DNA from 2 places in the Mycobacterium sp. IDUB_9 genome. Region 2 is predicted to be linked to the other one. Evidence: predicted binding sites of a transcription regulator. Region 2 holds the regulator's gene; the other holds the start of a gene.

Region 1 (15,239 bases), 210 kb from region 2:
CGTTGCCGTCGGAGAATTTGTCGATCGAGGATGTGTTCGCCCGCGCGGGCTTCAGTGTGACGAAGTCAAGCGGCGACAGTGTCGTTCCCGTCGGTGGAGCCGGCGCCAACGGAATGTGGAGCGACGCGGAGATGCACGATGCCATGCAGACCTACTGGTCGCGTTTCAAGAATGCCCCGCAATGGTCGATGTGGACCTTCTGGGCGGCACTGCATGATCAGGGAACTTCGCTGGGCGGGATCATGTTCGACGATATCGGCCCCAACCACCGCCAAGGTACGGCAATCTTCACCGAAGCATTCATCAAAGACCCACCCACCGGCGATGCGGCTCCCGACGCCTGGGTGGCGCGTATGCGGTTCTGGACTGCGGTGCACGAGATGGGTCATGCTTTCAATCTGGCCCATTCGTGGCAGAAGGCTCTCGGCACGCCCTGGATCCCGCTTTCCAACGAGCCCGAGGCCCGTTCGTTCATGAACTACCCCTACAACGTCCAGGGCGGACAGGGGGCGTTCTTTGCCGACTTCCCATTCCGGTTCAGCGATCCTGAGTTGCTGTTCATGCGCCACGCGCCGGCTCGCTTCGTACAGATGGGTAATGCCGACTGGTTCGACCACCACGGGCTTGAGCAAGCCGAGCTCGATGCACCGTCGACGTATCGCGTGGAGGTGAGGGTCAATCGGGACAGGCCAGTGTTCGAGTTCCTTGAGCCCGTCATATTGGAAGTCAAACTCACGAATACCGACAGCCAGCCAAAGCTTCTGCCCTCAACTGCCATCGACCCGCAGGACGTGCTCGTAATCCTCAAACAGAAGGGCAAGCCGGCGCGCCAATGGATGCCGTACTCACGGCAGTGCCTCAAGCTCGACATCACTGTCCTGCAACCGGGTGAATCGATGTACCAAGCGCTGCCGGTTTTCGCCGGGCTCAACGGATGGGACGTTTCGGATCCCGGGGTCTATCAGATTCAGGTTGCGGTCGACGTCGGCGGACGGGTGGTTACCAGCGCCCCGCTCCAGCTGAGAATCGCGCCGCCCCGAACCTGGGACGAGGAAGACGTTGCGCAGGAGTTCTTCTCCGAGGATGTGGGCCGCACGCTGGCGTTCACCGGTACGGCAGTCTTGACGTCGGCCAACGAAGTGCTGCGTGACACCGTCGAACGGTTGCCCCAGAGCCGGGCAGCCATCCATGCCGCGGCGGCTCTGGCGGCCCCGCTCGCAAAGGATTACAAATTGCTGGTGATCCCGGAGGCGCCGATCTCGACGAACCGCGTGGCTGAGGCAGGCGGCATCGTCGAGCAACGACCGGCGCGTGTCGATGATGTGGTGAAGCTGATCGGGGATAGTGTGCCGACACTTGAAGCTGCAGAAACCTTTGGCCACATAACCTTCCGCCGCAACGTGGAGGCGATCAACCAGGCTCTGGCATCCAGTGGCGCAGTCCAGCCCGCCGCGGCGATGCAGAAGTCATTGGGCGACATCCTGGGACAACGCGGCGTTCTGCCTTCCGTGGTCGACGCAGTCGACGACAAAGCCAAGGCGCTCGCTGCCGTGGCTTCGAGGGGGGCCGGGAAGAATCGACGGGCCAACGGCAGCAATGGGGATCGGCAAGCACAGAAGCGGCGGGACTCGTGAAGCTGCACATCGAACTGCAGGAGGGGTGGGGCGGCGATCTCGTCGAGGTCACCGTCGCCGGCAAGCGAGCCTACGACGGCCGCCCCACGACCCGAATGCAGACGGGCTATGCCGCCGGCGTTGAAGTTGATCTACCGGACACCGAGGAATCGGTGCCTGTCGAGGTCCGTCTTCCTGATCGCGGCATAGTCGCCCGCCACGAGGTGAGCACCCGACATGAAACGTGGGTCGGCCTGAGCCTGGAGGGCGAGGTCGTGCGGGTACGCGAACAGCCAAATCAGTTCGGCTACGTCTGAATCGACTTGGGCGGTGATCGAGCTCGTCCGCACGAATTGATCGTGCGGAGTCGCGAGTGCATTGCGCCCGCGTGTTCACCGACCGGTGGTGCCGTCGATCAGTTCGCGCAAGATGTCCGCGTGACCCGCATGGCGGCCGGTCTCTTCGATCATGTGGGCCATGGCCCAGCGGACGCTGGCCGCGGGTCGCCCCGGCCGGGATCGCGGAAGCGGTGCCGCGAGGTCGGTGCAGTCGTCGAGCACCTCGTTGGCCTGCTCGACGGCATCGCGATAGCGGGCCACCACATCGGCCATGCTGTCCGACGGTTCGACCGAGAACGTGGCCTTCCAGTCGGCGACGTCTTCGCCGAGAAAAATCCACCGTTCGACGTGGGTCAGGTGATTGAGAAGGCCGAGCAGTGTGGTGCCCGACGGCACCGAGAACGCCCGGGCCGCCGGCTCGGGCGCGCCGTCGACCTTTGCGGCGATGGACGTGCGGAGATAATCGAGAAATCCCCGCAGCACCTCGGATTCGCTGTTGCCCGTCCCAGGCGGCGGGCTGTCGCGCCTGCGTTGCTGACTGGTGTGCACGATGCCCAGTATCAGCGTGATCGCGCCTCACGGCACGGAACTTGCTGTCCGGGCAAGGTGCCGCTCAACCAGCCACAGCGGCGGTGCCGCTCATCCAGCCAGCGCCTGACGCGCATAGGCGCGCACGTCGGCGTCACTGTCGTCCAACGCCACGGTGAGGGCCTGACGGGCCGTCGATTCCGATCCCGCCCACCTGCTCAGGCTCAGTACCGCCGCCTTGCGGACATCGAGGTGCTGGTCCTCCAGCGCCCGCGACAGGGTGGGTACCGCGACCGCGGGCACCGCCCCGGCCAATGCCCGCGCCGCGCCCTGGCGGATCTGCCAGGCCGATTCGGTGAACGCCTTCTCGACGCTGACGACGTCATCATCGGTGCAGCCGACGGCGCCGAGAGACGCCAGCGCCGCCGCCCGCACGAGCGGGTCGGGGTCATCCAGCGCAACCCGCACCGCTTCCGCGCCGGCCCGCAGGGTCGCCAGGCCTCCCACCGCGGCGATCCGCACTTCCCGGTTCTCGTCAGTGGTGGCCGCGGCCACACCCACGTGGTCGTCGACCGATACGAGGGCCCGCACCGCTTCGATCCGGACCCGGTGGTCGGCATCGGTCGACGCGTCCCGGTACGCCTGGGCGCTGCCGACGCGCCGGGAACTCGACAGGTACACCGTGGCCGCCCGAACCACCGGATCGACGGAGCCCAGCCGGTCGACGAACGCAACCGGATCGGGCAGGACCTCGACGAGTTCGCGAACCGCATCCGAGGTTTCCCGCCGCACCCCGGCGTCGTCGTCGGCCAGTGCGGCCACCAGCGCGGGCTGGTACCCGTCGGGCAGATGCTCGACGAGCGTGGCGACCGCGGTACGGCGCACGCCGGCGTCCGCGTCGGTCAGGTAGGTGTTCAGATCCTCCAGCGTGGGTTCTTCCAAGGCCAGCACCGCGGCGATACGCGGTGACGGCGGCTGGGCCGATCCCGCGCGGACCCGGGAGTGCTCGGCCGACGGAGCCCTGCCGCCGTGCAGATGGGGTTGTTCGACTCTGGTCACCGGATCCTGCGACGTCAGGTGGTCCAGCTCGGGCACTGCGACGAAATACGGTGCCACGGGACGTTTCACGAACTGCATGACACCGTCGGCGTCCTTGTAGAGGTTGAGGTGGTAGCGCCACTCCTGATCGTCCCGCTGGGGCAGATCGGCACGGTCGTGGTAGAGGCCCCAACGTGATTCGGTCCGGGTCAACGAGGACCGGGCCGCCATCTCCGCGCAATCACGGATGAAGGACACCTCGGCGGCACGCATCAACTCGTGCGGGGTCCGGGCGCCGATACCCTCGACCTCGCTGACCATGCGCTCAAAGGTCTGCACTGCGATCGACAGCTTGGTGGCTGTCTTCGGCGGTGCCACATAGTCGTTGACGAACCGCCGCAGCTTGAACTCGACCTGCGGTTGCGGCGGGCCATCCGGGTGCCGCAGCGGCCGGTAGATGAGCTCGTGGGCCTGGGCGATCTGATCATCCGGTAGTTGCTCGGGTGCAGCAACTTCCGACAGCGTCGAAGCCGCGTGCTCACCGGCCAGATCCCCGTAGACGAACGCGCCGATCATGTAGTTGTGCGGAACGCATGCCAGGTCGCCGGCCGCGTACAGACCGGGCACCGTGGTGCGGGCATGCTCATCCACCCACACACCCGACGCGGAATGCCCGGAGCACAAACCGATCTCGGAGATGTGCATCTCGATGTCGTGGGTCCGGTAGTCATGCCCCCGGTTGGCGTGGAACGTTCCCCGGGTGGGACGTTCGGTGGTGTGCAGGATGTTCTCCAGCGTGGTCAGCGTTTCATCGGGCAGATGGCTGACCTTGAGGTAGATCGGTCCGCGGGCCGATTCGATCTCCTCCTTGACCTCGGACATCATCTGACCCGACCAGTAGTCGGAATCGACGAACCGCTCCCCCAGTGCATTGACCTGGTAGCCGCCGAACGGATTGGCCACATACGCGCACGCCGGGCCGTTGTAGTCCTTGATCAGCGGATTGACCTGGAAGCACTCGATTCCGGAGAGTTCGGCGCCGGCGTGATAGGCCATGGCGTATCCGTCACCGGCGTTCGTCGGGTTCTCGTACGTGCCGTACAGATAACCGGACGCGGGAAGCCCGAGTCGACCGCACGCCCCAGTGGACAGGATCACAGCCTTCGCCGCCACAGTGACGAATTCGCCTGTGCGAGTGTTGAATGCCGCGGCGCCGACCGCGCGGCCCTGATCGGTGAGCACACGCACCGGCATCAACCGGTTCTCGATGCGGATCTTCTCACGCATCGAGCGTTGGCGCAGCACCCGGTACAGCGCCTTCTTGACGTCCTTGCCCTCGGGCATCGGCAACACATAGGAGCCCGATCGGTGCACGCGCCGTACCGCGTACTCACCGTGCTCGTCCTTCTCGAACTTGACCCCGTACCGCTCGAGCCGCTGCACCATGGCGAATCCACGGGTGGCCGTCTGATAGACGGTGCGCTGGTTGACGATTCCGTCGTTGGCGCGGGTGATCTCGGCGACGTAGTCCTCAGGCTCGGCCTTGCCGGGGATGACGGCGTTGTTCACGCCGTCCATCCCCATGGCCAGCGCACCGGAATGCCGAACGTGGGCTTTCTCCAGTAGCAGCACCTGGGCACCGTTCTCGGCTGCGGTCAGCGCCGCCATGGTGCCCGCGGTGCCACCGCCGATCACCAGTACGTCGCAGTCGATCCGGACGGCCTGCGAAATTTCCGGGGCGGCGTTTGAATGCTCGGTCAATTCAGTCACGGTTGCTCCAGTGCGGCAATGATCTCGGCACGCAGCGCGGATCGTTCGGGATGGTCGGTTCGGGGCTGAGCCACCTCGATGAGCGCACGCAACGGCTGCCCGGCACGACCGAGCACCGCGACGCGGTCACCGAGCGTGAGCGCTTCATCGACATCGTGGGTGACGAACACGATCGTGGTCGGATGGGCCTTCCAGGTGTCGATCAGCAATCGCTGCATGGCCGAGCGGGTCTGGGTATCCAGGGCGGCGAACGGCTCGTCCATCATGACCGCGCGCGGTGCACCCGCCAGACCGCGCGCGAGTTGAACCCGCTGCCGCATACCGCCGGACAGATTCTTCGGCAGGAAGTCGGCGAAGCCGGACAGGCCGACCTCGGCGATCCAGCGGTCGGCCCGCTCCCTACGGCTGTTACGCGGCTCGCCGCGGCGACCGGCCTTCGGCTCCCCGCGGAGCTGCAGTGCCAGTTCGATATTGGACCGCACCGTACGCCACGGCAGCAGCGCGCTGTCCTGGAACACCATGCCGCGGTCCCGTGAGGTGGTGGTGACCGGGTCGCCGTCGGCAAGCACTCGGCCACCGTCAGGCCGCAGCAGTCCGGTCAACGCACGTAGCACCGTCGACTTACCGCAGCCCGACGGACCGGTGAGCACCAGGATCTCGCCGGGTTCGACGGTAAGGCTCAAGTCCTCGATCACCGGAGCACCGGTGTAGGACAACCGGATTCGATCGAGTTCCAGCCGCATCCCCGTACTGGTCAAGGTTGTGGTCATCGCGTCGCCTCCTCACCACGCGGCAGCCACCTGGTCGCCCGGCGGCCGATAAGCTCTACCGCCGCGGCGGTGAGGAAACCGAGCACACCGATCGTGATGATGCCCACGAACACGTCGGGATAGTTCAGGACCGTGTAGGCCTGCCAGGTGCGATAGCCCACACCGAGACGGCCCGAGATCATCTCGGCCGAGATCACGCAGATCCAGGCCACCCCCATTCCGACCGAGAGCCCGCCGAACAGTCCCGGCAGGATGCCGGGCAGCACCACCTGGCGGAGCACGTCGAGGCGGCCACCACCCAGGGTGCGAACCGAGTCTTCCCAGATGGTCGGTAGGGCGCGCACCGCATGCCGGACGCTGACCATGATCGGGAAGTACGCCGCCAGGAACGTGATGAACACGATCCCCGCCTCATCGCTGGGGAACAACAGAATTGCCACGGGCACGATGGCGATCGCCGGGATGGGCCGCGCGAGTTCAGTGAGCGGTCCGAAGATATCGGCGAACCATGCGGTGCGTCCCAACAAGATTCCGGTGATCACACCGACCACTGCGGCGATACCGAACCCGGTGAGAATCCGGATCAGCGACTGGCCGAGGTCCAGCCAGTACTCCGGTGTGCCCAACCGGTTCACCAGGGCTGCAGCGATTTCGGTGACGGTGGGCAGGGTGTCGAACCGCAGACCGAAGCGCACGTCGTTGGCCGTCAACAGCTGCCACAGTACGATCGCGCTGACCACCGACGCCAGGCGCACCAGGCGGTGCGGCCAGGCAGAGGGCGTGCGACGGGTACGGACATCCTCCGGCACGGCCGGCGGGTCGCTTACCGCCGCCGGAGCGGTGTCGGTGGTGGTCACACCGCACCTGCGAGTGCTTGCTGATAGTCGACGATCGCCGCACCGGGATGCGTCGCCGTGTAGCGCTCGGCACCGGCCTGAGTTCCGAACGGCAGATAGCCCTCACTACCTGGAGCGGGCAGACGCACCCACACAGACTTGTCGGCGAACCAACGGGTACCCAGTTCAGCGTCGGAGATGTAGGCGGCGCGGACCTTCTTGCCCTCGCCTTGTGCCTGGCGGATCGCCTTGAGCAGGCAGACCGGGGTCGCGGCCGCCGTGGTGGCATCAGATCCGTCGAGCCAGAGTTCACCAGCGGTGGCAGGATTGTCGACCGTGCTGTGGCACACCGGATCGGTGCCGCTCAACGCCGACGGATTGGCGTTCGAGGCCAGCGCTTTCTCGTAATCCTGGCCCCGCGCGGCGAACGCCGCACGCAACGGCGCGTCTTGCACGAAACCGGGCACATCGAGATCGGCGAAGTTGTCGATCGACTTCAGGTAGGGCACATCACCTTTGAGCGCATCGACCAGCGATGGCTTGAGCGTGGCGTCGAACGAGGTGCCACCCGGCCCGTTGTACAGGTAGACGACCTCCTGTGGCAGCCCACTGCCCTCGGCCACGAGGCGGGCCGCCTCCAACGGCTTGGTGTTGAGAAAGTCGGTGGCATCCAGTTGGGCCTGCAGGAAGGCGTCGAGGACCTCCGGATGATCAGCCGCATACGCCCGGCGCACCACCACGCCGTGCAAGGTCGGATAGTTCAGCTCGGCCCCGTCGTAGAGCAGCTTGGCCTTGCCCTGCTGGACCAACAACCCCGGCCACGCGACGAACTGTGAAAGCGCCTGAACCTGGCCCGATTCCAGCGACGATGCGCCGACCTGCGGCTGCTGGTTGAGCACCTCTACCCCGGTCTTGGCATCGAGACCGGTCTTGCCGAGTGCTTGCACCAGCATGCCGTGGCCCGCCGAACCGACGCTGGCCGAGACCTTCTTTCCGGCCAGGTCGGTCAAGGACTTGGCCGGCGAATCAGGTGCCACCACAACCATGTTCAGCGCGCCTTTCGGGTTGTACCCGGTGACCGAGACGATCTCGGTCTTGGCGCGTTCGTTGGCCTGCGTCTTGGACCCGTTGATGAGCATCGGATAGTCGCCCATGGAACCGATGTCGATCTTCTCGGCGACCATCTGCGCGGTGATGGGTGCGCCGGTGTCGTAGTCCTGCCACGTCACGTTGTACTTGGTGCCGGTACGGGTGGTGATATCGGCCAGGCGGCGTTCCAGGTATCCCTGGGCGCGCAGCAAGGTTCCGGCGGTGACGGTGTTGATGGTCTTGGATTGGTAGCCGACGACCACATCGACTGTGTCGGAAGATTTCGTCGCCGAGTCCAGGGAGCAGCCGGCGGTCACGAGTGTGAGACCGGCGGTGAGGGCGATCAGGGCTGTTTTCACGTCGGGTCCTCTAGCGGATGAGATAGGGCATGTTGACGGTCACGGCGCCGGTGGGACAGCGGGCCGCGCAGGGCCCGCAGTACCAGCACTCGTCGACGTGCATGAAGGCCTTACCGTTCTCAGGATTGATTGCCAGTGAATCGAGCGGGCACACGTCGACACACAATGTGCAGCCCTCGATACACAGGGACTCGTCGATGGTCACCGGGACATCGGCGCGTTGATTGACCAGCGTCATGCGTCTCTCCTAATAAGGTTGCCGCGCATGGTGATTCGGTCACCACGCATCCTGATGTACTCCAGGTCGACGGGCGTTCCGTCATCCAGACTGGTCAGCCGTTCGGCCATCAGCAATGCCGATCCGGCCGGCACCTGCAATGTCGCTGCGGAATGCGGGTCGGCCGAAACCGCTTCCAGGGCAAGGCTCGCCCCACCCAGGCGCCGCCCGCTGACCCGCTCGATGAGCGCGAAGATGTCATTGCTCTCCAGCGGATGGCCGATCACCTCCTCACCGATGTCGGGAGCCAGGTAGGTCAGATCCAGCGACAGCGGCAGATCGGCGAGGTAGCGCAGGCGCTCGATGAACACCACTTGCGTTCCCGGCTCAAGCGCCAGCTTTCGAGCCACTGCCGGTGGGGCCGAGAGTCGCTGGACGGCACGGACTTCGTTGCGCACGTCGCCGTAGTCCTTGAAGGTCTCTTTCAGACCCACCAGCGCGTCGAGGCCGTGATCGTACTTGCGGGCCGCCACGTGCGTGCCCACCTTGGTGCCGCGGTCGATGAGACCCTCGGTCTTGAGCACCGCGAGGGCTTCACGGATGGTGTTGCGGGAGACGAAGAATTCGGCGGCCAGGTCCGCCTCGGCCGGTAGGGCACCGTCATAGGTGCCTTCGTAGATCTGATGGCGGAGCACGTCAGCCACCTGGCGGGCCTGATCGGCGCGCGCACGCCGGCTCGGCAGCGATAAGGGATGGGCTTCGGGCTGCGACACGCACTCAAGGTAAGGGGCGAACCAGGCGCCGCGCAGTGCCGCGAATTCACCGTCGGCGCAGGTTAACGGATTGCGCCGCCGACGGACGTGCCGTACCTGGCGAAACCGACGTGCCGACCGTTATTACGCCACCTCGCGCTCGAGGAGAATTTACAAATCGCGATGATCGAAATGTCGTTTGGGTCGGCTCAAAAACTTTGGCCACTTTGGTCTCACCAGTCCCAAACAGCGTTTTCTTGTCGGCGTATCGAACTAGTGTTCGAATCATGAACATCGGGTTGGTGCAGAGTCGGGACGCAGCGCAGACCGCGCTGGCCGGCCACCTGGCAGCAACCGCGACGCTGGCCGATGTTGATTTCACCGGTTTCGACACCGCGGAGTTGTTGGCGATCCAGTCCGGACGCGAACGGCAGGCCCGCTCCCAGGCCATGATCGATCACCGCATCCAGTCCGCACTGATGGCCCGGACCAGCCCAGCCGAGATCGGTGCCAAATCATGGACCGATGCCCTTGCCACCCGGATGCGGATCAGCCGCAAGGAAGCATCACGCAGAGTCGCCGCGGCAACAGACTTGGGGCCGCGCTACGGCCTCACCGGCGAGGTGCTCGAACCGTCGCTGCCCGCCTGCGCCCAGGCGCTCGGCTCGGGAACGATCAACACCGAACACATCACGATCATCGGCGGCATACTGGCGAAAGCCGAAAAGTACGTCAGCACAGCTGAACTCGCCCAGATCGAATCCGACCTGGTGAGCGCAGCGGCCCGAGACACTCCCGAAACACTGAAAGCCGCCGCCGACAAGCTGCTGTATCTGCTCAACCAGGACGGCGATAGCCCCGACGTCGCAGCACATCTGCGTGGGCTAAGTATCGGCAAACAGGACCCAGACGGACTGGTGCACGTGCAGGGCTGGCTGGATCCCGAGACCGCTTCGTATCTGACAACCGTCACCGGCGTGTGGGGCGCGCCCGGCCTCAACAACCCCAGTGACCAACAACCGGTCCATAACCCCACACCCAACCCACTAGATATTCCCGATGCCCCTGACGCCGAGGCTGCTGACGTTGAGGCTGCTGACGTTGAGGCTGCTGACGTTGAGGCCGAGCCCGAGGCGGCTGCTACCGAGATCCCGGACACCGGCATCGATTCGGCCGATCCACAGGCCCGCGCCACCGGCACATCCCCAGACCAGCAAGCTCAGCAAGAGCAGCAGACCGCCGCCGACCGCGACACCCGAACCCAGGCTCAACGCAACCACGACGCACTCAAGGCCGCGCTGCGCGAACTACTGATGTCCAAACGACTCGGCCAACATGGCGGGCTCCCGGTCACCGTGGTCGTCTCCACCACACTGGCCGAACTGGAAGCCGGAGCCGGCGTCGCCGTCACCGGGGCGGGCATCCGAATACCGATGACAGACCTCATCCGGCTGGCATCGCACAGCTTCCACTACCTCATCGTCTACGAACACCACACCGCCGAACCGCTCTACATGGCCCGCACAAAACGATTGGCCACCAAAGCCCAACGACTCCTGCTCTACAACCGTGACCGCGGCTGCACCCGCCCCGGATGCACCGCACCGGCCGACCACTGCCAAGTCCACCACGCCAAGACCGACTGGCAACACGGCGGCCACACCGACGCCCCCGACCTCGCACTGAGTTGCGGACCCGACAACCGCCTCGTCGGACTGGGCTGGACCACCAGCGTCGATCCCGACACAGGCCGGATCCACTGGCACCCGCCACCCCTGATGGATACCGGGCAGGACACCCTCAACCACCACTTCCATCCCGAGGAACTACTGGTTGCACCGGAACAAAGTTCTTGACGCAACGAACGCCCCCTCGACTCATCTCGACCACGCAGGCGTGCACCGCGATTGAGTTCCGCCCTAACCTTCGGTCAGCGTCCGGCTGACTGTCACCGGTATGCCGTTGAGTGCACCGTTTCCGGACGGTTCATCGATGAAGTCCGGCAGCGACAGGATGTTGGTGTTCACCCCCGGTGCCGCGTTGGCGACGCCGAGCCGGGTGCCGGTCTGACCGTGCCCCCAGCCGTGCGGCATCGACACCACTCCCAGCTTGATCGCGTCGGTCACCTCGACGGGCACCACGATTTTTCCGGCGGTCGACGCCACTTCCGCATTGTCGCCATCGGCAATCCCGCGAGACGCCGCATCCTGGCTGTGCATCAGCAGGGTGCACCGATCGCGGCCCTTCATCAACGAACCGACGTTGTGCAACCAGGAGTTGTTGGACCGCAGATGCCGGCGGCTGACCAGCACCAGATCCTCGGGAGCGCGGTCGAGTCGCTCGGACAGCCGGGGCAGGTCGTCGAGCAGGTACTGCGGCGCCACTCGGATCTTCTGATCGGAGGTCCCGAGTACCTCGGGCACTCGAGGCACCATCGGGCCGTAGTTGATCCCGTCCGGATGCGCCTTGAGCTTGTCCAGGGTCAGGCCGTCCGGGTTATCGCCGTATCGGTCGCCGAACGCGGCGGTGCGCAGCGTCAGGTCGAGCATCCGTTCGGGACCACCGCCGTCGTAGTGCTTGCGGATCTCGGCGCCGTCGAGCCCCTGGGTGAAGCACAGGTAGTCGAACCAGCCGTCGTCGAGCGCGGCGATGTCGACGTCCTCGGCCGGGGTGCCGGTGCACAACCCGGTCAGCCGGATCAGGATCTCCCATTCCTCCGGTGCGTCGGGATCCTCGCGATGGAACACCGGCGGCGAGTAGCGCGCGAAGCTGTTGATCGCCGCGCCCAAAAGCATATCGGCGGAATGGGGCTGCTCGAGCGCCGAGGCACCGGGCAGGATGACATCGGCGTGCTTGGTGGTCTCGTTGAGCCACAGGTCCACCGAGATCATGGCGTCCAACTGCGGCAGCGCCTCGTCGAGTTTGTCGCCGCCCGGAGTCGACAGCACCGGGTTGCCGGCCACCGTGATGAGGGCCTTGAGCTGTCCCTCGCCGGGGGTGGTGATCTCTTCGAGCATGCACGACACCGGGACCTGACCCATCACCTCTTTGGCCCCGCGGACCCGCGTGCGGTAACGGCCGAAGTTCGGCGCCCCGTCCTCCAGCCCCGGGATCGGCTGGCTGGTGACCGTCCACGCGGTCGGGGTGGCGAACATCGCGCCGCCGGGGGTGTCGAAGTGACCGGTGACGATGTTGACCACGTCGACCAGCCAGCTGGCCAGGCTGCCGAACTCCTGGTTGCAGGTGCCGATCCGGCCGTAGACCACCGCACGCGGTGTGCCCGCCAGTTCACGGGCCAGTCCGCGAATCCGCTCCGCAGCGATACCCGTTGCGGCAGAGACCCTTTCGGGCGACCATTCGGCAACCACCCGCTGTAGCGTCGACACCCCGTCGAGGTGGCGCTCCAGGTCGCCGAGATTGACCAACCCTTCGTCGAACACCGTGTGGACGATCCCGAGCAGCAGGGCCGCATCGGTGCCAGGGGTGATCGGCAGCCATTCGTCGGCCTTGGCCGCTGTGGCGGTGCGCACCGGGTCGATGACGATCACCTTGCCGCGCTTGCGGATACCGCCGATGATGCCCATCACGTCAGGCGCGGCCAGCAACGAGCCCTGCGAGGCAGCGGGGTTGGCGCCCATGACCACCAACAGGTCGGTGCGCTGGATGTCCGGTGTCGGAAACGCCCACCAGCTGCCGTACATCAGGTGCGACGACAGGTTCTTGGGCCACTGGTCGATGGTGCCCGGCGAATAGGTGATCGGCATGCCGGACAGGCCGAGCAGGATCGCCGCATACCTGGACAGCGAAAATGAGTGTGCCAGTGGGTTTCCGGTGTACGCGGCGACCGCGCCGATGCCGTACTTCTCGATGACGGGCGCGAGCAGTTCGGTGCAGCGACGGAACGCGGTATCCCAGTCGACCTCGTGCCACTGCCCGTCGACCTTGATCATCGGCCGGCGGATGCGGTCGGGATCGTCATGCAACGCGGCCAGCGAGGCGCCTTTCGGGCAGATGTGCCCCGCGCTCCACTGGTCGGCCTTGTTCGGCCGAACGCTCGCCACCTTGCCGTCGGAGACCTGAATCTCCAAGCCGCACATCGCCTCACACAGCGGACAGGCGTGCAGATGCAGGCCGTCCTGGCCGATATCCGCGATTTTTCTCGGCTCGTGTCCCATCAGCGGCCTCCGATGTTGTTACGTGTGCCAACACACGTAACAGCATCGTGGCACCGAATGCACCGGTGATCCCGATGTTCGGGACAGGTACCTACTGGTCGGAGTTGTCCTGGACGCCTTGTACGGCGGCGGCGGCCGCGCGGATCTGCGGCGTCACCAACATCACCTGGCCCAGCACACCGTTGACGAACCCGGGCGATTCATCGGTGGACAACTCCTTGGCCAGTTCGACGGCCTCGTCCACTGCCACGGGCTCGGGAACATCCTCGGCGTGCAGCAGTTCCCACACGGCCACCCGCAGGATGGCCCGGTCCACGGCGGGCAGCCGCTCCAGCGTCCAACCCTGGAGGTGCGCCGAGATGAGGTCGTCGATGTGCGCGGCGTGCTCCGTGACGCCGCGCGCCACCAACACCGTGTAGGGGTTCAGCGGGCTGACGTCGTCCTGATCCTCGGCCAGCGCGGCACGACCATCGGCCACCGCCTCAGCCGTCAAACCGCGGGCCTCGGCCTCGAACAGCAGATCGACGGCCCGCTTACGGGCCTGGTGACGGCCCCGGTCACCACGACGGTCAGGCATGGTCAGCCATTCACGCGGCCCAGGTAGCTACCGTCACGGGTGTCAACCTTGAGCTTGTCGCCGGTGTTGATGAACAACGGAACCTGGATCTCGGCACCGGTCTCCATCGTGGCGGGCTTGGTGCCGGCGCTGGAACGGTCACCCTGCAGGCCCGGCTCGGTGTGGGAAACCACGAGCTCGACGGACACCGGCAGCTCCAGGTACAGCGGAACGCCGTCGTGGAAGGCGATCTGCACCGGCAGACTCTCCAGCAGGAAGTCGGCCAAACGGCCGACGAGCGCCTCGGACAGCGGATGCTGGTTGAAGTCTTCGGAATCCATGAAGACGAAGTCGTTGCCGTCGCGGTACAGGTACGTCGCGTCGCGGCGGTCCACGGTGGCGGTCTCCACCTTGACACCGGCGTTGTAGGTCTTGTCGACGACCTTGCCGGACACGACGTTCTTCAGCTTCGTCCGCACGAAGGCCGGGCCCTTGCCCGGCTTGACGTGCTGGAATTCGACGATCTGCCACAGCTGTCCGTCGATCTGCAGGACGAGCCCGTTCTTGAAGTCGGCAGTCGATGCCATGAGGGTGTAGCTCCTAAGCTTTTGTCACAAAATGGCCAGTTCTTTGGGGAACCGGGTAAGCAGGTCGGGCGCCGCCTCGCCGACGACCAGGGTGTCCTCGATGCGGACACCGCCGCGATCGGGCAAGTAGACACCTGGCTCGACGGTCACCGCAGAGCCAGCAAGCAGTGTACCGGCGGCAGCGGCATTGATTCCCGGTGCTTCGTGGATCTGCAGTCCGACGCCGTGTCCGAGGCCGTGACCGAAGTTCTCGCCGTAGCCCGCATCGGCGATGACCTGGCGCGATGCCGCATCGACCGAGCTCAACACAACGCCGGGGGCCAGCGCGTCGCGCCCGGCCTGCTGCGCGGTGGCGACCAGGTCATAGATGTCGCGCTGCCACTGCGCCGCCGGGCCCAGCACGAACGTGCGCGTCATGTCGGAGTGGTAGCCGGCCACCAGGGCACCGAAATCGATCTTCACGAAGTCCCCGGCGGCCAGCACCGCATCCGTCGGCCGGTGGTGCGGGATGGCGGAATTCGCGCCCGTCGCCACGATCGTCTCGAAGGAAGGCCCGTCGGCGCCGTGATCGAGCATCAGGGCCTCCAGCTCGTTGCGGACCTCCCGTTCGG
Region 2 (15,239 bases):
GATGTCCCTTGATGCCAAGGGTTTTACGCAACGACGGACGGGCCGGCTCGGGAACTGTGGTCTGGTCGTCATCGGGTGTGCTCAGCGCGGTCTCCGGCTTGGCGACCGTGCTCACCCGGACCACCGGTTTGCGGTCGGACGTCGCGGCGATCTTCGTGGTGGCGAGAACGGCGTCGTCGGGGGTGCCCTGCACCGTGACGGTATCGCCGGACTGGGTCGGGTCGGTCCAGCCGGGCAGTGGGTCGAGTCCGGGGTCGAGCGCCGCCCGGACGCCCTCGGGGATGTCGTTGATGAGGTCGCCGGCCAACTTCACCGGGTTGACCCGGGGCAGCAGCTGGAACGGCGTCGGCGTGCTGTAGTCGGTTCTGGTGTAACCGGTTTCGATCAGGGTCTGCGCGATCGGGGAAACCAGGTCGACCAGCGGAACCACCAGGGCCGACGTGCCGGTCGCGGCACCCAGGTCGAGGAAGGGCTGCATGATCGGCAAGGTCTTCGCCGGCAGGGTGACGTAGTACGTGTCGCTGCCGTCGACTTTCTGGCAGTGGGTTTCGGTGGTGCAGCTCGCCTTGGCGTTCTCGATCGCGGCCTGCACCTGCTCCGGCGTGTAGCCGTACGGGGTTGCGGTGTCGGGGTCATCGCCCCTGGGATCCAGATAGGTGCCGTGCACGTATTGGAATCCGGCCAGCGCGTTTGCCAAGGCGAGCGGATTGAGCACCCAGGAGGGAGCATCGGCGACACCGTCGTACTGCAGCGCGATGTCGTAGGTCTCGATGCCCGTGTCCGTCGGGGTCGGTTGGCCGAACGTCGCATCGAGGATGGGGACGGTACCCAGGATCGCCAGCCGTTCGAAGAGCCCGCCGTCGGGGCGGTTCGGGTTACCGATCAGGACGAAGCTCAGGTTCTGTTTCTGCTCGTCGGTCAGGTCAGCGAGATTGCCTTTGACGATGCTGGCCACGGTGGCGCCCTGCGAATAGCCGAAGACCGCCACCGGGTGCGCCGCGCTGGGATTGTTGGCGCCTACGAGTTCGCTGGTCAGCCGGCTGACACCGCTGGCAACGGACACGTTCCACTTGGCGCCCTCCAACCCGCCCCAGCCCGCGAGCGGGATCGGCCAGAACTGAGCGATATAGGGGATTGCCACCGGGGCGGCACAGTCCTGGGCACCGCAACTGCCGCTCGGCTGTACGTAATACGCGACTGCGTTGGCCAGGTAGTTGTTGGAGTCCTGCGGATTCGGGGTTCCCGTGCCGGGCACGACCAGCGGGGTCACGGCCACGACCAGGCCGACCGCCGCAGTGCCGATGGGCGTCAGGCCGATGACCACCGAGCCGGATACCGCGACGGCGCCGACCAGCACTGACCTGGCAGCAGAACGGGGTGAGAATCGCATCGGCCGGGATCTCCTTCTGCTGACGACGCCGTCAGCGCTGAGGGGATCTTTGCACCGGCACGTATGCGCCATCGGGCAAACGGCGGAACTGCCTGCCGCCCAATGATTTCAGCGTGCCCGGATCACCGGCGGCTCGTGTGCCCGGACCGGGGGGAGTGCTGCGTCGAACTTCTCCACCTGCACCAGCACATGGGCTCCCGTGCAGCCGCGGGCCAGCGAGGAGGTACCGACATCGTCGGTGAGCATATTGGGATTGCCGTGTACGCACATCGAGTCGGGGTCGGCCGGATCGGCCGGGTCGAACCAGGCCCCGGTCGACAGTTGCAACACCGCCGGACGCAGTCGGTCGTCGATCACCACCCCGGCCAGGCAGGCTCCGCGATCGTTGAACACCCGCACCACGTCGCCATCGGTGAGCCCGCGGGCCGCGGCGTCGGTCGGGTGGATCCGGATAGGTTCGCGCCCTCGCACTTTCGACGCCTGACTGACTGCGCCGCCGTCGAGTTGGCTGTGCAACCGGGCCGCAGGTTGATTGGCCAGCAGATGTAACGGATATGCCTGGGCACGCTCACCTCCCAGCCACTCGGTCGGCTCGTACCAGCGAGGATGACCGGCACAGTCGTCGTAGCCGAATCCGTCGATGGTGTCCGAGAAGATCTCGATGCGGCCGCTCGGGGTGGCCAACCGGCGCCCGAGGGGATCCGCCCGGAAATCGGCCAGCAGCGTCAGTCCCGGCTCGGTGGGCAGCCGCAACTGTCCTGCGGCCCAGAACTCCTCGAACCCGGGAACCTCGAAATCCAGTCCGGTGGACCACTTTTCATACATGTGGACCAGCCACTCGCGCGCCGTGCGACCCTCGGTGAACTGCGGGCCGAAGCCGAGCTGCTCGGCCAACGCCGAGAACGTGGTGTAGTCGTCGCGGGAGTCGGCGTACGGCTGGGTCAGCGCGGGCATGGCGACCAGGAGTGGGTCGTTGCGCGAACCCGAGTAGTCCTCGCGCTCATAGGCGGTGGTCGAGGGCACCACGATGTCGGCATGCTTGGCCATCGCCGTCCAATACGGGTCGTGCACGACGATGGTGTCCACCCGGGACAGGGCCCGGCGCAACCTCGGAATGTTCTGGTGATGGTGAAATGGATTGCCGCCGGACCAGTACACGCATTTGATGTCGGGGTAGGTCAGTTGCAGGCCGTTGTAATCGAACGGCTGACCCGGGTGCAGCAACATGTCGGTGACGGCCGCGACCGGGATGAACGTCTGCACCGGGTTGAGGCCCTGCGGCAGCACAGGCAGCCCGCACCGCAGCGGTGGCAACCCCGGCTCGTTCATCGACCCGTAGCCGTGCCCGAAACCTCCTCCGGGAATACCGATCTGGCCCAACATGGCGGCCAGGGTCAGCCCCATCCACGGCGCCTGTTCGCCGTACCTGATGCGCTGCAACGACCAACTGACGGTGACCAGGGTGCGTGAGGCGGCCATCCGCCGGGCCAGCGCCGTGAGCTCGTCGGCAGGTAGACCGCTGAGTCGAGACGCCCACTGTGGAGTCTTGGCAACGCCGTCATCGCCGCCCAGCAGGTAGCGCTCGAACCGTTGGTATCCGGTGCAGTACGTGTCGAGAAAATCCCGGTCGGCCAGCCCTTCGGTGGCCAGGACATAGGCCAGCGCGAGCATCACCGCGACATCGGTACCCGGCACCGGAGCCAGCCATCGACAGTCGCCGTCGACATCGTCGCGCAGCGGGCTCAGCGACACGATCTGTCCGCCGCGTGCACGCATCCGGTGCAGCGCGCCGCGGGCCGGATGTGCCGTGGTGCCACCGTGATTGATACCTGTGTTCTTCATCGCGACACCGCCGAAACACACCAGCAGGTCGGTGTGTTCGGCGATGACGTCCCAATCGGTGGAGCGCTTGAACAGGTCGTCGTGGGTGCCGACCACTCGCGGCATGATCGCTCCGGTGGCACCCAGGCTGTAGGAGTGGCGGGAAAACGTATAGCCGCCGAGCATTTTCAGAAACCGATGCACCTGGCTCTGGGCGTGGTGGAAGCGTCCCGCGCTGGCCCAGCCGTAGGAGCCGCCGTAGATCGCCTCGTTGCCGTAGGTGTCGACGACCCGGCGTAGCTCGCCGGCCAGCAGGTCGGTGAGCTCATCCCAGGTCACCGAGACGTACTCGTCGACGCCCCGCTCGGTACTGGGGCCGGGGCCGTCGCGCAGCCAGCCGCGTCGCACCGCCGGTCCGGCGATCCGCGAGCGGTGTCGGATCGAGCCCGCGAGGTTGCCGAGCAACGGAGATGGATCGGCGTCACCGTCCAGTGGGGTGACGGCGGCGATGTCGCCGTCTGCGATGTCCGTGGTGAAGGCACCCCAGTGCGCGAGGCTCACGGGCGACCTGGGCATGACCGGAGTCTACGGCCGGTCCCCACCCCTCCCCGGGCTGACCAACCACCCGGTTGGTATAGGTTGGCCCAAATCCGTAACCAGTACCGGAGGTCACACCATGGGCAGTGTCGTGAAGTACGACCGCACGTTGTTCGAGCCCGAGCACGAGTTGTTCCGCGAGTCATACCGGGGATTCCTGGACAAACACGTCGCGCCGTTCCACGACCAGTGGGAGAAGGACAAGATCGTCGACCGCGGGGTCTGGCTGGAGGCGGGTAAGCAGGGCTTTCTCGGGATGGCGGTGCCCGAGGAGTACGGCGGCGGCGGCAACGACGACTTCCGGTACAACACGATCGTCTGCGAAGAGACCGTGGCCGGCCGCTACAGCGGCATCGGTTTCAGCCTGCACAACGATGTCGTCGCGCCCTATCTGCTCCGGCTGGCCAACGAAGAGCAGAAGCAGCGCTGGCTGCCCAAGTTCTGCACGGGTGAATTGATCTCGGCGATCGCAATGACCGAACCGGGTACCGGTAGCGACCTGCAGGGCATCAAGACCCGCGCGGTCCGCGACGGTGACCACTACGTCCTCAACGGATCCAAGACCTTCATCACCAACGGCATCAACGCTGACCTGGTGATCGTCGTTGCACAGACCGACCCCGAAAAGGGGGCTCTGGGATTCTCGCTGCTGGTGGTCGAACGCGGCATGGAGGGCTTCGAGCGGGGCCGCCACCTCGACAAGATCGGTTTGGAGGCCCAGGACACCGCGGAACTGTCGTTTACCGATGTCAGGGTGCCGGTCGAGAACCTGCTCGGCGAGGAGGGCCAGGGCTTTGTCTACCTGATGCAGAACCTGCCGCAGGAACGCATCTCGATCGCCATCATGGCCGCCGCGGCGATGGAGGCGGTGCTCGAGCAGACGTTGCAGTACACCAAGGAACGCAAGGCCTTCGGTAAGCCGATCGGCAGCTTCCAGAACAGCCGGTTCCTGTTGGCCGAACTGGCGACCGAGGCCACCGTGGTGCGGATGATGGTCGACGAGTTCATCCGGTTGCACCTCGACGAGAAACTCACCGTGGAGCAGGCCGCGATGGCCAAGTGGTACTCCAGCGAGAAGCAGGTGGAGCTCATCGACCGCTGCTTGCAGTTGCACGGTGGTTACGGCTATATGCGTGAGTACCCGGTCGCCCGGGCTTACCTGGATGCGCGGGTTCAGACCATTTACGGCGGCACCACCGAGATCATGAAGGAGATCATCGGACGCAGTCTGGGTGTCTGATCGCCCCAATTTTGGCCAGGTGACGCCTCCGGAAGCCCATATCTGGGCCAACGGATCCAGATATTGGGCCTTTTTTGGTCATGATCGGCCACGTTCCTTGGTTATCGTCACGTGCTGACGCAAAGTTGTCCGGGCGGGACATTTCTAAGGAAACTTTGCCGAACGAGCGGGGAGGGCGCATGACTAGGCCGGGAGCGAGGCTGAACGCAGCCGTGTGGCGGTTGGGGGTCGGCCTGCTCGCACTCGTAGTCGCTTGTTTGGTGGTGCCGGCGGTGGCTTCGGCCACCCCGGAGGCGGATGCCGACGCGGCTGTCACCTCCGCGTGGGAGGCCACCGGTGGCGACGGCGGCCCGCTGGGGCCGCGGCAGGGCGACGTGTACGCGGTGGGTTCTGGCTTCGCGCAGAACTTCGCCGGGGGCAAGATGTTCTTCACCCAGCCGACCGGCGCTCATTTCATGCAGGGCGCAATCCTGGAGAAGTACGAGTCGTTGGGCGGTCCGGCCGACGGCGACATGGGATTCCCCACGATCGATGAGGGCGCCGGACGGGCGGCCGACAGTCGCAACTCGACCCTGAGCGCGCCCGACAACCCGGTCATCTTCTGGACTCCGTCCACCGGCGCCCGGGTGGTGCGGGGTGCCATCAATGCTGCGTGGGACAAGCTCGGTGGCTCCGCCGGATTGCTGGGCGTCCCCGCTGACGACGAGATGTTCGACGGCGATGTCATCTCACAGAAGTTCACCGGCGGCGAGATTTCGTGGAACCGCAAAACCAAGGCATTCACCACGGAGCCGCCGGAACTCGCCGACCAGCTTGCCGGCCTGGACGTACCGATGGATCCTGCTTCGGCGATCGCCGCCGCGCGTCGCGAAGCAGGTGGCGTGATGGGACCACTGGGAGCCAAGGACGGCGACCAGTATCCGATCGGCGACGGCGGGTTCGGCCAGAAGTACGCCGGCGGCAAGATCTTCTACAGTCCGGCCACCGGAGCCAACGCCATCACCGGCCAGCTGCTCGAGAAGTACGAAAGCGTCGGTGGCCCCGAGGGTGATCTGGGCTTCCCGACCACCAGCGAGTCCGAGGGCGGGTTGGGTCCCAACAGCCGGATCAGCACCTTCGCCGCTGCCGACAACCCCGTCATCTTCTGGACTCCGGACTACGGCGCGGTGATCGTGCGGGGCGCGATGAACGCGGCCTGGGAGAAGCTCGGCGGGGCGAAGGGCGCATTGGGCGCCCCCATGGCCGACCAGACCGAAGACGGCAGTGTCGTCAGCCAGCGGTTCAGCGGGGGAGTCATCTCGTGGGACCGCGACGCCAACAAGTTCACCACCGAGCCGTCGAAACTCGCCTCCGAATTGAGTGGCCTGCAGGTTCCGGGACTCGGTCAGACCCCGGCCTCGGGGCCGCAGCCTTCCGGTGCGGACACCAAGAAGCCGTTCGCCTGGCATTGGAGCTGGTGGTGGCTGATCGCGGTGGTCCCGGTTGTGCTGCTCGCCGGGCTGATCGTGGGGGCCGCGCTGTGGCACCGTCGGCGCGCCGGTGGCGACGACGACTTCGACCACGACCCGTTCGACGATGACTACGACGGCGGACCCGGGGATTCGTCGTACGACGACGAGCGGTACGACGAGGCCCGCTACGGCTCGCGTGGGTATGACCACGACGAGTACCGCGATGATCGCGGCTCCGATGCGGCGAACGTTCATGGGCCGAGCGCCGCCTATGGCGGCGAGGCCGCGACGGCGCGGTTCGCCGGGCCGGGCGCGGAACCGGCAGGGGCGGCGTCTCCGTACGACGGGCCAACCGATATCGCCATCCCGGTCAGTCAATGGGCCGCCCCGAACGGAGCGGCGGGTGTTTACGGGGCACCTGGCGAGGACGAGGAACCACCGGAGGATTCCTCGCAGCTGGCCGGCCCGGAACAGGGATTCGACGACTACGACGACGATGACGACTTCGAAAACGACTATGAAGAGTCCGATTTCGAGGACGACGACTTCGACGACGAGGACCTCGATACGCCCATCGACGCCGACTTCGAGGAAGTTGCCGAGGGCGACGACGACGACATCGAAGCGGAGCTCGAAGAGGAGGAACTGGCGGACACCGGGTCACTGAGCGGTCCGGCCGGCGGAGTGCACGGGGCGCAGGGATTCTCGGCGCTGAGCGGCCTGGCAGTGCCCAGCGATCAGGACAACGTCGACACCGCACCGACCCGCGTCATCACCGAGGCCGAGGCCTACAGCAATGAGGCTTACAGCGGTGAGGCCTACAGCAGTGAGACCCACGGCGGTGACGCTCACAGCGGGCGCCACGCCGCCATCGAACTCGACGAGATACCCAGTGCCACCGCCATTCATCTACCGCTGGAGGACCCGCACCGCGCACCGGAGGGGTATCCGATCAAAGCGGACACCCAGTCGGGCCGGTACTGGGCACCAGACAGCAGTGAGTATGACGACGCAGTGGCGGAGATTTGGTTCGCCAGTGAGGAATTCGCCCGCACGAACGGCTTCGTGCGCACGGACTGAGCGGCAGGACCCGGCAACCATCTGGTGCAGCCGGGTCCGCCTCCGGTCGGTCAGATCTTGCGGATCACGGTGACTACTTTGCCGAGCACCGCGGCGTCATTGCCCGGGATCGGGTCGTATGCCGGGTTGTGCGGCATCAGCCAGACCTGACCGCGGGTCCGCTTGAACGTCTTGACGGTGGCTTCGCCGTCGATCATGGCTGCCACGATGTCTCCGTTGTCGGCCACGCTCTGCTGGCGTACCACCACCCAGTCGCCGTCACAGATGGCGGCATCGACCATCGAGTCGCCCACGACCTTGAGCAGGAACAGCGACCCCTCGCCGACCAGTTCGCGGGGCAGCGGGAAGACGTCCTCGACAGCCTGCTCGGCCAGGATCGGGCCGCCTGCGGCGATACGCCCGAGCACCGGCACGAACGTCGGTTCGGGTAGCGCGTCGGAGCCGGCCACGTCGGTCGACACCAGCGCCGCGGCCGCCGGATCGTCGGCGCCGCGTACGTCGACCGCGCGCGGGCGGTTGGGATCCCGGCGCAGGTAACCCTTGCGTTCCAGGGTGCGCAACTGATGGGCGACCGACGAGGTCGAGGTCAAACCGACCGCATCGCCGATCTCGCGGATGCTCGGCGGGTAGCCGCGACTGTTCACCGACGCGCGGATCACGTCGAGAATGGTGCGTTGCCGGTCGGTGAGCCCCTCGGCCCGGCGTGGACCCGCGCCATCCGATCCGGCCGGGCTGTCGGTCTTGCCGTCCCTGCTGCGGTCGTCGCTCATGGGGCCGAATGTAGTCGTTGATCCGACATTAATCAAACATGTGTTCGACGCGTGTTGCGGCGTGTCTGCTGGTGGGGCGGGCTGGGGGGCGGTTGCCGGCCGTGCGTCGGGTTGGCGGGCCGAACTTGTCGGTGCCCTGTTCTATCGTTTGGCAACAGTTCGATCACATGTTCTATCCATCGAACACTTGAGCGAGTATGTTCGAACACAAGAGCGAAACCGTCCCACCGAAAGGCAGTCAGATGGCGATCATCGATATCCCCGCCGATAGTCGTTCCCGCGCTGTTCGGGCCGTGCCGCAGTCCCCATCGCAGCGCGTCCGGGCCAGAGGCGGTGCCGGCACCAGGGGCAGCGCCACCTTCGGTACCGGTACGGCACGGCCGGTGCGCCGGGTGCAGCGGCCGGCCCCCGACCGACCCGCCGCCGGGACGGTCCGCTACCGCGGAACCGGAGTGCTCATGTCGCGGGCATCGCATCGCAGCCGGCCCATCACGCCGCTCACTACGGTGTTGCTGGCCCTGGTCGCCGCGGGTATCACGGTGTGGCTCGGCCTGGTGGCCCAATTCGGTGGGGTGATGGGGGCCGAGACCCCGACCCCGACCGAGCTCGCGGTGGTCCAGGTGAAATCGGGGGAGACGCTGCAACAGGTGGCGCGTCGGGTCGCCCCGGACGCCCCGGTAGCCCGGGTCGTCGAGCAGATCCGTGACCTCAACCAACTCGAATCCGTGGCGGTCGACTCCGGGCAGACATTGCTCGCGCCGGTTGGCTGAGCAGTGCAATGTCCGCTGAATCGTCCTGGCCGACAGCCACACTGGCCGGTGTCGGAGTGAGCACCTACTCGCCACTGGACCCGGCGGTGAGTCTCCCGCGGGCATCGCGGGTACGCTCAAGGGCGCTCGAACTAGTTGTCCGGCGGCATGACGAAGGAGCGGTAATGCATTGTCCGTTCTGTCGTCACCCTGATTCGCGCGTGGTCGATTCCCGCGAGACCGACGAGGGCCAGGCCATCCGGCGCCGGCGATCATGCCCGGAGTGCGGGCGTCGGTTCACCACCGTGGAGACCGCGGTGCTGGCTGTGGTGAAGCGCAGCGGGGTTACCGAGCCCTTCAGCCGGGAGAAGGTCATCCGTGGTGTGCGCCGGTCCTGTCAGGGCAGACAGGTCGACGACGATGCACTCAACGTTTTGGCGCAGAAGGTCGAGGATGCGGTCCGCGGCCTCGGCACGCCGGAGATCCCCAGCAATGAGGTCGGCTTGGCGATCCTCGGACCGCTCCGTGAACTGGACGAGGTCGCCTACCTGAGATTCGCCTCGGTGTACCGGTCGTTCTCCTCAGCCGAGGACTTCGAGCGCGAGATCGAGGCGCTGCGCGCGCACCGCGCCGAGGCGTAATTCAGTCCAGGTTCAATCCAGTCGGGTAGGCCCGTCGTTGACCACACGGCCGGCCAGACGAACCCAGCCCTCCGGGCTCCAGCGTGTCTCGATCACCGACCCCTTGCCCTGGATGATCGTGAGGTCCTGGCTGAGATAGTCGGTCATCCGCACCGCGGCAGCGCCGGTCGCCTCGTCTTCGGGAATCCCCAGATGGGGGGCGAACGACCTGGCGCGCACCGTGCCGTTCGCCTTGTCGATCCAGGCCCACAGGTAGTTCTCATCGGCGTCGTCGAAATCGTTGGGGTCGGCGGCGAACAACTCCTCCACCGAACTCAGGTCATAGATGGCGAACTCCGGTGCCCACTCGGACCGCGCGTTGACGACGGCACGATCTCCGTCGTACTCGACCTGGAGTATCCCGGCGGGCACCCGCAGGGTACGGACCGGCGATCCCACCTCACGCAGCCACCACGACGCCCCCACCGTGGGGTGCCCTGCGAACGGCAATTCCGCGACCGGGGTGAAGATGTGGGCGTTGGCCGAGTTGCCGCCCGGCTGCGGCAGATCGATGAATACCGTTTCGCTGTAACCCAATTCGGTGGCGATCCGCTGGCGGTCGTCCGGGGCGACAGTGCTGTTGTCCACCACGCCCAGCGGATTGCCGTACTTGCCGTCTGAGTCGGTGAACACCCGTAACACGGTGACGTCGATGGCCATGACCCGATGCTACGTCGCATCATGCGCTCGTCGGGCGGGCTGTCTCCGACCCGGTGCGGTCAGCGGATCAGGTTGCGCTGCGCTCGTCCGCGTCCATCGCGTCGAGCACGGCGATCTGAGTGTCGAAGGTCCCGCTCATCGCCGAATCGGTCCGCCCGGTACGCAGCAGGGTGCGCAGGCGCTCCTGGTCGTAGACCGACGGCTCGGTGGTGTCGATGAAGCGTTCGACCACCTCGACGAAGCGGTCGGGATCGTCATGGAACGGGAAATGCCCGGACCCGGAGAAGATCTCCAACCGGGAACCGGGCATTGCGGCGTGCGCCATCTCGGCATGGCTGACGGGGATGACCGAATCGCTTTCACCCCAGATCAACTGGACCGGAACCGATTCGGTCAAGTAACAGCGGTCGAGCATCGTCACCACCTGGCCACGCCAGTCCACGACGGCGCGCAGGGTACGGGCGAACGCCGACGATGCTGTCGGCTCCGGCAGATCGGCCAGGATGCGCAGCATGTCCGGGATATCGCGGCCGAGGCCGGTTGAGCCCAACACCGTGCCCGCGGCCCGGCCGGCCAACTGCAACGCCGGCAGCACCAGGGGCAGGCGCAGCAGTGCCAGCGCCTCACTTCCCATCGGGAGTGAGGCGACCCGCAACGCCATATTGACGTCCTTGGTGACCCCGCCGGAGCCCACGAGGATGAGACGCTCCACCAGCTGTGGGAATTGGTAGGCAAACTGCATGGCGACGCCACCGCCCAGCGAATGACCGACCACTGTCACCCCGTCGATGTCGAGCACACTGAGCAGGTCGCGCATGCCGTTGGCGTAGGCCGCAACCGAATAGTCCGCACGCGGCTTGTCGGAGCTGCCGTGCCCCAGCAGATCCGGGGCGATCACGGTGAACCGTTGCGCCAGCGCCGATTGCACGGTGTGCCAGGTGGTGGAGTTGTCACCGATGCCGTGGATCAGCAGGATCGCCGGCCCTGACCCGGCGACCCGGAACGCCCGCCGGTATCCGTGGATCGTGCGGTATTCGAGCGTCGGGGTGAGCTCGCGAACAGTCCGCAGATGCGGTTTGCGCTCGGTCATGCTGGTCAACCTCGCCCTCGGCCCGGCGTCGGGCTGTTATGAGTGGTTGTCGCCGTTCGGGAAGCCGTCGCCGAAGCCGTCCCGTCCGTCTTTGTACTTGTCGTCTTTGAACTTGTCACCGGCCTGCTGGGCGAGGAACCGTTCGAACTCGGCTCCCAGCTCGTCACCACTGGGTAGTTCCTCGTCGCGTGCCAGCAGAGACCGATTTTCCTGTGCGGCAACGAATGCATCGTACTGGCGCTCCAGCCCGGTCACCACCTGAGCCACCTCAGCGCTGGCCTCCACCTGCTCGTTGATCTTGCTGTACACCTCGGCTCCGGCCTCGGACAGTTTCTCCAGCGGCAGTTGTAGCGAACCGGTCCGGGCCACTTCGGTCAGCAGCGCCTCGGCGGCCGGCGGGTAGGCCGTCTGGGCCAGGTAGTGCGGCACGTGCACGGTGTATCCCACCACCTCGTGTCCGTGCTGGGCCATGCGGAACTCCAGCAGGTTGGAAACGCTCGCCGGAACCTGGACTTCGCCGACCCACGGGGTGTGGTCGGCGATCAGCTCCTTGTTGTTGGCGTGCGCGGTGAGCATGACCGGGCGGGTGTGGGGCACCGCCATCGGAATGGTGCCCAGCCCGATCACCTGTCGCACTCCCAGCTGCTCGCCGAGCAGGCGCACCGCGGTGATGAACCGCTCCCACCGCAGGTCCGGCTCCAGGCCGGCCAGCAGCAGAAACGGCGTGCCTGCGCCGTCGTGCAGCGCGTACAGGTTCAGTTCGGGTTCCTCGTAGCTGGTGAAATGGTCGGTCTTGAACGTCATCAGCGGCCGCCGCGACCGGTAGTCGAGCAGCTCGTCGATGGCGAAGGAAGCCACCAGTTCGGTGTCGAGGGTGTCCTTGAGGTGCTCGGCGGCCAGCCGGATCGCGTGACCGGCATCGGAGAAACCCTCCAGGGCGTGGACCAGCACCGGGCCGCGGCCGTCCGAAGACGACAGCTGCGGCGCCGGGAACTCAAGCTCGTACATGCCGCTCTGATCGGGCTGGTAGTGCTGCTCGGGGGTGTCGCTGCTGTCGGTCATCTCGCTTCGTCTCCTCGCTGCGGTAGCACGCTGTGACGGCGCCTACCACCGTGTCATCTAGTGTCCCGCATACCCGGGTTCCGGGTGTATTCCGCCCCGCCTGTGCATGCGAACGCGCTGGGCCGGGGCCGGCATTCCGGCGGGTATCCCCGCGATCAGGCAAAATCATGATGATGTACGTGACCCGGATGGTGAAATTCACAGTCGCGGCAGCCGTGCTGGTTGCCGGGGCCGCGGCGTGCACCGCTCCGGGCACCACGACCGGTGGACCGTCCGGCCGCCCCGAGCCGGCCCCGCCGATCAGTTCAGCGGCTGCGGCCAGCGCGTTGTCGCAGGCCGGGGCGGAGTCGGTGACGCCGGATCGGCGGGTGGGGGCGTTGTTCCTGGGCGACACCACGACGCACACCTGTAGCGGCTCGGTGTTGGCGAGCCCGTCGGCGGATCTCATCCTGACGGCCGCGCACTGCCTGCTCGACGGTGTCGACACCACCTTCGTCCCCGGTTTCGGTGCGGGTGCGGGTGATACCTGGCACGTGAGCAAGGTGTACCTGGACTCACGTTGGCTCGCTGAACAGGACCCCCAGGCGGACTACGCGATCGTGCAGGTGACCGGGGATTCCGGCGTGAGCCTGCCGTCCGCGGCCGGTGGCGGATTGACCCTCGGGTCGGCGCCTGCGGCGGGCAGTCCGGTGACGGTGACCGGTTACCCGATGGGTGAGGGCGGCAGCCCGCTGGCCTGTCGCGGCGCGACCGAGTCGTCACCGCAGGGGTTCCCGTCCCTGGCCTGTGGGGGCCTGACCGATGGATTCAGTGGCGCCCCATGGGTTTCGGGGTCGACGATCACCGGGTTGGTGGGCGGACTCGATGGCGGTGGCTGCGATGACGACGTGTCCTATTCGCCGCGCTTCGATGACCGGATCGCCCGGTTGCTGATCCGCGCCGAAGCCGGCGGCCCGGGCGACGCGGCACCCGCGGCGCTCGAATCCGACTGCTAGTAGCGGAACTGGTTGAGCGCGCGCAGCTTGTTCATCACGTCCAGCGCCGCGACCTTGTAGGCCTCCGAGAATGTCGGATAGTTGAACACTGCGTCGACGAGATATTCGACGGTGCCCCCGCAACCCATCACGGCCTGGCCGATGTGCACCATCTCGGTGGCGTTCGTGCCGAAGATGTGCACGCCGAGCACCCGCAGGTCCTCGGTGGACACCAACAGCTTGAGCATTCCGTAGGAGTCACCGGCGATCTTGCCGCGGGCCAGTTCGCGGTAGCGTGACACCCCCACTTCGTAGGGAATCGAGTCTTTGGTCAGCTCGAATTCGGTGGCCCCGACGAAGGACACCTCCGGGATCGAGTAGATGCCGATCGGCTGGATGCTCATCATGCCCTTGGTGGGCTCGCCGAAGGCGTGACAGGCGGCCAGGCGGCCCTGCTCCATGGAGGTGGCCGCCAACGCCGGGAAGCCGACGACGTCGCCCACCGCATAGATGTGATCGACCTTGGTGGTGAAGTTGTCGTCGACGTAGATGCGGCCGCGGTGGTCCGCTTCGAGGCCGGCGTTGGCCAGATCGAGGTGATCGGTCTGCCCTTGTCTTCCGGCCGAATACATCACGGTCTCGGCGGGGATCTGCTTGCCGCTGGCCAGAGTGGTGATCGTTCCGGAAGCTCCGACGTCGACGGCGGTCACCTCTTCGCCGAAGCGGAATGTCACTGCGAGGTCGCGTAGATGGAAGCGCAGCGATTCGATGATCTCGGGATCGCAGAACTCCAACATGCTGTCGCGTTTCTCGATCACGGTGACTCTGGTGCCCAGTGCGGCGAACGTCGAGGCGTACTCGATACCGATGACCCCGGCTCCGACCACCACCATCGAGCTGGGCAGCGTCGTGAGGTTGAGGATGCCATCGGAGTCGAGCACTCGCGCCTCGTCGAATTGCACCCCCGCGGGCCGGGCCGGTTTGGTTCCGGTGGCGATGACGATGAAAGTGCCACGGATAGTGACGAGTTCGGCTCGGCTGGGGTCCTCGACGACGACCGTGTGCTCGTCCTTGAACCGGCCGTGCCCGGTGTACAGCTCGATGCCGTTGCGCATCAACTGGGACCGGACGACGTCGATTTCCCTGCCGATGACGTGCTGGGTCCACGACAGTAGATCGGCGGGGGTGATTTTTTCTTTGACGCGGTAGCTGGTCCCGTAAAGCTCGCGCTGGCTCATCCCGGTCAGGTAGACGACCGCCTCGCGCAGTGTCTTGGACGGAATGGTGCCGGTGTTGACGCACACGCCACCGAGCATCATGTCCCGCTCGATCACCGCAACGGTCTTGCCGAGCTTTGCCGCGGCGATGGCGGCACGTTGCCCGCCGGGACCCGAACCAATGACGATGAGGTCGAATTCCTGCACTGAACCCACGGTACAACTGTGTACGCGGCTCGCCGGCCCGGCGCATGTACCTCATGCCGAATACCTAGTGAACAGATGCCACCGCTTATCCCCAGCGTCGAATTCATCCACAGCTCCAGCGGTTTCACCGCAACGGCCGGGTTCGGGCGGCGGTTCGTGACGGCGCAGGTTGGCACCGTTGGGCCATGACAACACCATCGCCCTCCTCGCCAGACTTCGACTTCCACCTCAACCGGCCCGGAGCGCTGATC

What was found. The regulator LexA, encoded in region 2, represses DNA repair genes until DNA is damaged. The targets are predictions, from matches to a motif close to CGAACANNTGTTCG.
Region 1: the regulator LexA is predicted to act here: its motif matches at 9,580-9,593, upstream of ACZY08_RS15675 (HNH endonuclease signature motif containing protein).

The regions. Positions count from the first base shown of each region.
Region 1 is NZ_JBVAXU010000003.1:264,445-279,683, forward strand. It holds gene ACZY08_RS15630 (hypothetical protein) at 1-1,634, shown strand, start outside; gene ACZY08_RS15635 (hypothetical protein) at 1,631-1,930, shown strand; gene ACZY08_RS15640 (DinB family protein) at 2,006-2,500, opposite strand; gene ACZY08_RS15645 (fumarate reductase/succinate dehydrogenase flavoprotein subunit) at 2,591-5,287, opposite strand; gene ACZY08_RS15650 (ABC transporter ATP-binding protein) at 5,284-6,057, opposite strand; gene ACZY08_RS15655 (ABC transporter permease) at 6,054-6,866, opposite strand; gene ACZY08_RS15660 (ABC transporter substrate-binding protein) at 6,911-8,341, opposite strand; gene ACZY08_RS15665 (4Fe-4S dicluster domain-containing protein) at 8,352-8,579, opposite strand; gene ACZY08_RS15670 (GntR family transcriptional regulator) at 8,576-9,331, opposite strand; gene ACZY08_RS15675 (HNH endonuclease signature motif containing protein) at 9,598-11,166, shown strand; gene ACZY08_RS15680 (molybdopterin-dependent oxidoreductase) at 11,230-13,485, opposite strand; gene nusB (transcription antitermination factor NusB) at 13,577-14,062, opposite strand; gene efp (elongation factor P) at 14,065-14,628, opposite strand; gene ACZY08_RS15695 (M24 family metallopeptidase) at 14,653-15,239, opposite strand, start outside.
Region 2 is NZ_JBVAXU010000003.1:473,203-488,441, reverse strand. It holds gene ACZY08_RS16720 (PE-PPE domain-containing protein) at 1-1,390, opposite strand, end outside; gene ACZY08_RS16715 (molybdopterin-dependent oxidoreductase) at 1,499-3,787, opposite strand; gene ACZY08_RS16710 (acyl-CoA dehydrogenase family protein) at 3,888-5,048, shown strand; gene ACZY08_RS16705 (LGFP repeat-containing protein) at 5,228-7,579, shown strand; gene lexA (transcriptional repressor LexA) at 7,630-8,349, opposite strand; gene ACZY08_RS16695 (LysM peptidoglycan-binding domain-containing protein) at 8,592-9,119, shown strand; gene nrdR (transcriptional regulator NrdR) at 9,284-9,739, shown strand; gene ACZY08_RS16685 (PhzF family phenazine biosynthesis protein) at 9,752-10,438, opposite strand; gene ACZY08_RS16680 (alpha/beta fold hydrolase) at 10,506-11,528, opposite strand; gene ACZY08_RS16675 (proteasome assembly chaperone family protein) at 11,565-12,590, opposite strand; gene ACZY08_RS16670 (trypsin-like serine peptidase) at 12,779-13,585, shown strand; gene sthA (Si-specific NAD(P)(+) transhydrogenase) at 13,582-14,997, opposite strand; gene ACZY08_RS16660 (DUF4192 domain-containing protein) at 15,174-15,239, shown strand, end outside.